DNA from 2 places in the Ruegeria sp. BC7 genome. Region 1 is predicted to be linked to the other one. Evidence: riboswitches for the same ligand, from Rfam matches in the RefSeq annotation. Region 1 holds a riboswitch; the other holds the start of a gene.
The links. Region 1 has a riboswitch for cobalamin ahead of ACR0KS_RS06695 (DUF1636 domain-containing protein). Riboswitches for the same ligand answer to the same signal wherever they lie in the genome.

Region 1 (4,166 bases):
CTGTCCCCGACAACGGTGCGCCAGTGTCGGACCATCATGGTGTCGGCCCTTGGGGATGCGGTGCGCAAGCGGCTGTTGCCCTACAACGTGGCAGTGCGTTGCAAATCCGTGTACACCGGTTCGATTCCGGTACTCGCCTCCATCCCCCAAATATGACCACGAAATTCCCGCGCCGCGCCGAATTGCGTCATTCGGCCCCACGGCCCGTCGGGACTACCTCATAGCCGGGTTCTTCCGGCTCATCGTCTTCCATTTCAACGGGAAACCCTGGGGCAGTGATGTCCAGACCTGTCGCGTCCTCAAGACGGCGAATAATGTTAGGAGAGAGCTCTCGGTCGCCGTAACGCGCTATTCCATCGTCAAAAATGCGCATCATCAGCGGGTTCATTTCCAGCGGGACACCCGCGCGGTCTGCGACCTCTTGAAACAGGCCAATGTCCTTTTTCACAAGATCCATGGTGAACGAAATATCCCTTGAACCGTTCAGGATGACCTGGCTTTCGGTCTCGTGAACGAATGAAGTCCCCGAGGAGATCTTGATGGCTTCGTATGTCGTATTCAGATCCATCCCCGCAGCCTTGGCCGTCACCAACGCTTCGGCGCAGGTAATCAGATTCGCCGTTGCAAGGTAGTTTGTCAGGACTTTCAACACGGAAGCGGATCCCAGATCCCCGGTATGTAGAATACGCCTGCCCATTGTTGTCAGGAACGGCAATATGCGCTCGAAAGTCTGTCGGTCACATCCCGCGAAGATCGAGATATTGCCCGTTGCCGCGCGATGACACCCACCTGAGACCGGGCAATCAACGGCAGCCCCTCCGCGGTCCATGACCAGTGCGCCCAAACGCTTTACCTCGGCTTCGTCTGTCGTGGACATCTCCATCCATATCTTTCCCGGCCTTACCTCGGGCAACATGTCTTGCATCACAGCGTCCGAAGCGGCAGGAGACGGCAGACACGTGATCACGGCATCGCAATCGCGCATCATTTGCGCCGGGTTTTCGGCGGCCTGCGCGCCTTTGGCGACAAATTCGGAAACCAATTCCGAGCTTAGGTCATGGACGACCAGATCAACGCCGTTTCGCAAAAGCGAGCCTGTTAGCTTCGCGCCGACATTGCCCAATCCGATAAAGCCCACTTTCATAGCGATTCCTCCCGATAGATTCACCCCGACTATCCTTGTTGCGAAACACGAACTGAAACGAATAATAATCGGCTTTATGACATGAATTTTTTGGTGATAAATGGATCGTGTTCCCAACCTCGTATGGCTGCGCAGCTTTGAATCCGCGGCGCGGCACTTGAATTTCACGACAACGGCGCGTGAACTTGGGCTGACCCAGACCGCCGTATCGCTGCATATCCGGTCTCTGGAAGCTGAGCTGGGCCAGCAACTGTTCACCAGAAAAGCGCGGCGGCTGGACCTGACCGAGCTGGGCCAGTCCTATTCTCTGACGGTCAGACGTGCGCTAGCCGATATCTCGCTGTCCACCAACAGCCTGTTCGGTCCAACATCGCGTCAGACATTGACGGTAAGGGCTGCGATCTCAACGGCGACATATTGGATCGCCGCCGAGTTGCCAGATTTCTGCGCCCGGCATCCAGATACTCCAGTCCGCCTTGTATCACATATCTGGAATGACAACCTCGCCCCGGATGACGTGGATGTCGAAATCAGGTTGGGATACGGGGACTGGCCGGGTGTGACATCGGAAAAGCTGACCGAGGAAAGGCTGGTTCCCGTAAAGCGCGCAGGCGGGGCGCTGTCAAAGCTGAAAGACCTGCAATCCGGCCCCCTGATCCACATCCTTGGATACGAGGACAACTGGGCACGTTATTTTGAAGCGACCGGGCTGGCGCATTCCAGCATGCCGCCGCTTTATTCTGCCGACACCTCTGTCGCTGCGCTGCAACTGGTGATGGCCGGAGCGGGTTTTGCGACGATATTGGAGCGTTTTGCCAGAAACGCCATTGCCCAGGGCGCGCCCATTGAACTGGCCGGACCCGCGATTCCCTTTGCGCAATCGCACTACCTGATCTGCGGGCCAGAAGAACCTCATCCCTCGGCGGCGGTCGGGCTGTTTCGTGCCTGGCTGCGTGAAAGGGTGGCAGAACATGCCGCTGACTGACATTGGCTGGTCGCTTTTCCAACCTTGAGGATTTCATACCGTCCGCCACGCTTGACAAGCCCCCCGCCCGTGCCGCATGTCCGATCCGTTGGTGTCCTCGATAGAGGATGAAAAGGGAATGTGTCAGCGGATCTTCCGTAAAACACAGCCGCCCCCGCGACCGTGACCGGAGAGGGTGCCCAAAGCCACTGGCCGAAAGGCCGGGAAGGCGGGACATCCGACAGAGGCCCGCCTCTGACATCCGCAAGCCGGGAGACCTGCCAGCACCCGAAGATGTAACCGGACGGGGTGTTCCGGTGTCGGGCCCATGTCGCAATACGTGGCCCGCATGAGACCCCGTCCCCCACAAAGAGGATTTGGGGGGATGAGAGACATGACCGAGACCGCTCCGGTCGAACTGCTGGTCTGCACCACCTGCCGCCGGGGTCTGCCTGTCGAGGATGACGCGCAGCGGCCTGGCGCTTTGCTGCACAAAGCTCTTGAGCAAGCCGAACTGCCAGAGGGCGTGACCCTGAAAGCGGTGGAGTGCCTGTCGAATTGCGATCAGGGATGCTCGATCGTTTTGCGCGGCGGGCCGGATCGCTGGACGTTCGTGTATGAGCACCTCAATGAAAGCGACCATGTCGAAACCATCGTCGAAGGCGCGACCAAGTACCTTGCGACCGAAGACGGCCTGGTCAAATGGCGCGAGCGCCCCGAACATTTCCGCAAAAACTGCGCAGCCCGCATTCCCCCGATTGGAGCCCTGAAATGAGCAATCTTGAGAAACTTCCTGTCACCGTGATCACCGGCTTTCTGGGCTCGGGCAAGACCACGTTGGTGCGTCATCTGATGCAGAACCCACAGGGCAAGCGTCTGGCCATCGTGGTCAACGAATTCGGCGATGTGGGTGTGGATGGAGACATCCTGAAGTCCTGCGCTATTCCTGATTGTCCGGCGGAAAACATCATGGAACTGGCGAACGGCTGCATTTGCTGCACCGTGGCCGATGATTTCATCCCCACGATCGAGGCGCTGATGGCGCTTGAGCCGCGTCCAGATCACATCCTGATCGAAACATCCGGTTTGGCGCTGCCGAAGCCGCTGCTGAAGGCGTTCGACTGGCCCGATATCCGGTCCAAAATCACTGTCGATGGCGTAATCGCTCTGGCCGATGCCGAGGCCGTCGCCGCCGGTCGCTTTGCCCCCAATGTCGAGGCGGTGGATGCCCAGCGCAAGGCCGACGATTCCATCGACCACGAAACGCCTCTGTCTGAGGTGTTCGAGGATCAGATTTCCTGCGCCGATATCATCCTGCTGACCAAGCCCGATCTGGCCGGTCCCGAGGGCGTCGCCAAAGCCAAAGAGATCATCGCAGCCGAAGCCCCGCGCCCTCTGCCCGTGGTTGAGGTCGCCGAAGGCGTGGTAGACGTCCGCGTCGTGTTGGGCCTTGAGGCCGCCGCCGAGGATGACATGGACGCCCGCCCCAGCCATCATGACGGCCACCACGATCACGAGCATGACGATTTTGAAAGCATCATCGTCGAACTGCCCGAGCAAATCGACCCGCTTGATCTGGTTGCCAAGATCGAACGACTGGCCAAGGAACTGAACATCCTGCGCGTCAAAGGCTATGCCGCCGTTCAGGGCAAACCGATGCGCCTGCTGGTTCAGGCCGTGGGTGCGCGTGTGCGTCATCAGTATGACCGCCCGTGGGAACCCGGCGAGGATCGCCGCTCGCGCCTGGTGGTGATCGCCGAGCATGACGATATCAAAGAGGCTGAAATCCGCGATATCCTCGTGGGTATCACCGAGGCCGCCGAGTAAGCACAGGGTAAACCATGCACGTCGTCTTCCGCGAAAGCCACGGGTTAGAGGAAACCGAGACCCCGACCGATCTGGGCCAGAGCCCAGCGGATTTGGTGGTGCTGTCCTTCTCGGACAGCGACCTTGGCGCTTTCGCGGCGGGCTGGCATCGCGGTGGCGGGCCGGAAGGTCGGATGCCGACCCTGCGGCTGGCCAATCTGACGGCGCTGAAACATCCCCTCTCGGTGGATA
Region 2 (4,166 bases), on a different contig from region 1:
CGCCAAATCTGTCGGCGCATTGTCGGCCGGAGTAAACTCAATCCGTCCCGGCTGGTACGAAACCAGACGCACGCCGTTTTCAACTTCGACCAGGAGTTTCACGTCTCGGTTTGTGCGAATCAGTTCAACCACATGTTCAAAGGTCGGATACCGGGCCAGGGCGGTCTGAGTGTCCCGCGCCAAAGCTGCGCTGGGTGCGCCCGCACCTCCACCTGCTGGCGCCGCGTAAGACTGTGCTGCAGGCGCATGAGCCTGAACGGTGCCGTGCGACGGCGCAGGCATTCCGCCGCCGGGTCCGCCGTTCGGGGCAGGGGGTGGTGCGTCCTGAAGACGTCTGATCAGATCTTCCGGGGTGGGCAGGTCGGCGACATGGGCCAGCCGGATGATGGCCATTTCCGCCGACATCATCGCATTTGGCGCGGCCGAAACCTCTTCGAGCGCTTTCAACAGCATTTGCCACATTCGGGTCAGGATGCGCATCGGAAGGGCTTCGGCCATCTGAACGCCCCGCGCGCGTTCGTCAGGCGAGACCGTCGGGTCTTCGGCAGCGTCCGGCGTTATCTTGACCACCGAGACCCAATGCGTGATCTCGGCCAGATCGCGCAGCACGGCCAGCGGGTCGGCGCCTTCGGCATATTGGCCGCCCAGCTCTGTCAAAGCTCCGGCGGTATCGCCGCGCAGGATCATGTCCATCAGGTCCAACACTCGCCCGCGATCGGCCAACCCCAGCATGGCCCGCACCTGATCGGCACTGGTTTCCCCGGCACCGTGCGAAATAGCCTGATCCAGCAACGAGGTCGCATCCCGGGCCGATCCTTCCGCCGCGCGGGTGATCAGCGCCAGAGCGTCTTCGGCGATCTGAGCGTTCTCGGCAGTTGCGATCTTTTTCAGCAGGCCGATCATGTCCTCGGGTTCGATCCGGCGCAGGTCGAAGCGCTGGCACCGGGACAGGACCGTCACCGGAACCTTGCGAATCTCGGTGGTGGCGAAGATGAACTTCACGTGCTCGGGCGGTTCTTCAAGGGTCTTGAGCAGAGCGTTGAACGCACTGTTCGACAACATGTGAACTTCGTCGATGATGTATATCTTGTAGCGCGCACTGGCGGCGCGATAGCGGACACTTTCGATGATCTCGCGAATGTCGTTCACACCGGTGCGGCTTGCGGCGTCCATCTCCATCACGTCGACATGGCGGCCTTCCATGATGGCCACGCAGTGTTCGCACTGGCCGCAGGGTTCGATCGTGGCTTTGCCTTCGCCGTCTGATCCGATGCAGTTCATGCCCTTGGCAATGATCCGCGCCGTCGTGGTTTTGCCGGTGCCGCGAATGCCGGTCATGATGAATGCCTGCGCGATCCGATCGGCCTCGAATGCGTTTTTCAGCGTGCGCACCATCGCGTCCTGGCCCACGAGGTCGGCAAAAGTTTCAGGACGGTATTTACGCGCGAGCACCTGATAGGCGGGGCTTGGAGATTCGGTCATGTCTGCTCTGTCGGATTCGTATCAGCTTTGCAGCGTAGTGACCCCCGCCGCCTACGTCCACAGCAGGGTGCGATGAATTTCGATTTGGCATGACAGATCGCAGGAGGTACAGCTTTCGGTAAGTATGTTTGCCCCGTTCGCGGGCTTTCTATGCAGGCTGCGTGGTTATTTTGGACAAGTTTGAAATCTATCCCGTACCGATTGGTTCCGGCTTGGTGGCCTTGGCTCCGATACCGGGTCGGCATGGGGACTACGCTGGGGATCTGGGAACGCTCCTTGAATGGCGGCCAGACCTGGTGATCTCAATGACGACGGACATCGAAATGGCAGATGCCAGAGCGAGCGGGCTGGGACGCGATTTGCAGTGCAATTCGGTCAAATGGGTTCACCTGCCGATCGAAGATTTTGGTGCTCCGTCGTCAGGGTCGCAAACAGAATGGTCGGAAGTCAGCGCTGCGGCGCTGCGGATACTTTCAGGTGGCGGCAAGGTTCTGGTGCACTGTCGGGGCGGGTGCGGGCGTTCCGGAATGACGGTATTGCGCCTCATGGTGGAAAGCGGCGAACCCCCCGAGCAGGCTCTGCGCAGATTGCGGGCCGCAAGGCCATGCGCCGTGGAAACCGCCGCGCAGCTTGCTTGGTCCACGGCACCGGTTCCGCGTGGCGCTTGACGTCACGCCCCAAGCTGATGCTGCGCGTCGGACGCCGGTTGCGCCGCAAATGTCGTCACTTGGAGCATTGCGCACGGCAATTCAGAAACAACTCCGGCCGGCATGAAGGTTGTGTCTTGGCCGAACATCAGGTCGGCGAATTCATTTAAGATTGCGGCGGGCGTGTCAGAGCCGATGCCGCAAAACACCCTGATCTGAGCGTGATCCGCGCGAAAACGGGCCGTGCACCCGTCGGCGCAATGAGCCAGCTCGCCGCTGCCCTCCACCTCGAATTCACGGTTGGTCGCAGGCTGCGCGGTCGCCATCGCATCCGCCAATGCGCGCGCCATCTGAGCCAGCGCCGCGCAGGGTCTGCCGGTCTTCTGGCAAACCGTTGCCGAAAATTCGTGAGTTTTAGTCTTCCAGATCATACTGCGCCCTCCGCGCGTTGGCCGGGGCATTGGTCAGGAAGGTTCAGCGAACTGAAGACCTGCCCGGACACCCCGCCCGAGTTTCGGTTTTGGTTCGATGGCAGGTCTCCTGACTTGCGGGTCTTCGCGTTGCCGACCTTCCCAGCCATTTGGCCAGTGGTGTCTCGGCATTGCTCACCGCTTACAGTTGCGGGGGCAGTCGCGGCCTTGGTCCGTTCCGGTTTCTCCGGTTGGGACCGCACCGTGTTCCCTTTTCATCCCGCCCCCAGAGATCGGGAACGAGAACCATCACGTCATCGCTAGCGGGTGAAATCCTTCCGAGTCAAGCGTGCAGTAGAATTCAAACGGACGCATGGTCACTCTTGCGCGCTCTTGACTCTGTGGGTGCATATGGCCCGATAGGAGAGTGAACCGAACAGTTCAGTAGCTTCGAGAGGGCCCATGTTGGATAACTTGCAGTCGGTGCTGACCGAGGATTTCTTGATTCCCTCTGGCCAGGCAAAATTGTCGGCGCGATTGTATTTGCCGATGACAAAGCCAGAGATTGCCGTTGTCGTGCACGGCGCGACGGGTGTTCCGCGAGATTATTACCAGCACTTCGCCCATTGGCTGGCGGCCGAACAGGGTATCGCCTGTCTGACCTACGACTACAGCGATTTCGGCCATTCCCTGACAGGGCGGAGGCAGGACGCGCAGGCGACAATGGCGGGTTGGGCCTTGAATGACATGCCTGCGGCGCGCGCCGAAATGCGTAGACGGTTCCCTAACGCGCAACAGTGGAGCATCGGTCATTCCCTTGGTGGCATGCTCGGCCCGGTTTCGCCCGATTGTGAACAGATCGACCGTATGATCTGTATCTGTTCGGGTCTGGCGACTTTGTCAGATCACCCGTGGCCCTACCGCGCCTTGGCTTCGATGTTCTGGTACGGCCACGTGCCTCTGGTTGTAAAATCTTTGGGCTACTTGCCGGGCAAGGCCACCGGGTTTGGTGCTGATCTGCCGTCAGGCGTGTATTGGCAGTGGCGCGATTGGTGCACTGCGCCCCAGAATTATCTGCCCGAAATCGGAAAAAGCCTACCGGCTGCGGACTGGTCCAAGCACGGAAAGCCCGTGGAATTGTTTGCGCTTGAAGACGACCAACTGGCGCCGCCAAAGGCCGTGTGGCGTCTGGCCAACCTTTATGGTCCAAGTGCACGTCGGAATCTGTTGTCAGCGCAAGATTTTGGACTGAAACAGATTGGGCATATCGGAATCTTTGCACGCCGAAGCGCTGCCATTTGGCCCCGTCTGATCGCCTGACGCGGCAACACATCTTCGGTTTGGAGAAGTGAGAGGTTGGACATCGACCCAAGCGGGGCTCGTTGTGGCTGCTTCCTTCCGGACCTGACCAGGTTGGCGAGGCGCTCGCCCGCGCCAACCTCTCAGGGGTGGATATAGGCATCTGTCGCGCAAATGACAACCCGTCAGAGTGTCAATCGAATTTGCGTAAACCCACTGTCGTCCTGCCCGATTGGGTTTGGGTCGAATTCGTCCAGTTCGGCCAAGTGTTGCAGGGCTTTGGCCCCAGTTCTCAGGATGGCAAAAGCGCCGGGCACTGGCGCAAGCG

Region 2: linked by a shared signal. The riboswitch ahead of ACR0KS_RS15640 (thioredoxin domain-containing protein) and the one ahead of ACR0KS_RS06695 (DUF1636 domain-containing protein) in region 1 are both predicted to bind cobalamin.

What each region holds. Positions count from the first base shown of each region.
Region 1 is NZ_JBQFUL010000002.1:341,873-346,038, reverse strand. It holds gene ACR0KS_RS06710 (hypothetical protein) at 1-156, shown strand, start outside; gene ACR0KS_RS06705 (NAD(P)-dependent oxidoreductase) at 188-1,144, opposite strand; gene ACR0KS_RS06700 (LysR substrate-binding domain-containing protein) at 1,245-2,129, shown strand; cobalamin riboswitch at 2,202-2,408, shown strand; gene ACR0KS_RS06695 (DUF1636 domain-containing protein) at 2,503-2,883, shown strand; gene cobW (cobalamin biosynthesis protein CobW) at 2,880-3,935, shown strand; gene cobN (cobaltochelatase subunit CobN) at 3,950-4,166, shown strand, end outside.
Region 2 is NZ_JBQFUL010000006.1:161,509-165,674, forward strand. It holds gene ACR0KS_RS15630 (DNA polymerase III subunit gamma/tau) at 1-1,482, opposite strand, end outside; gene ACR0KS_RS15635 (phosphatase domain-containing protein) at 1,653-2,150, shown strand; gene ACR0KS_RS15640 (thioredoxin domain-containing protein) at 2,153-2,560, opposite strand; cobalamin riboswitch at 2,643-2,865, opposite strand; gene ACR0KS_RS15645 (alpha/beta fold hydrolase) at 3,002-3,859, shown strand; RNA gene ffs (signal recognition particle sRNA small type) at 3,886-3,984, opposite strand; gene ACR0KS_RS15655 (bifunctional 2',3'-cyclic-nucleotide 2'-phosphodiesterase/3'-nucleotidase) at 4,024-4,166, opposite strand, start outside.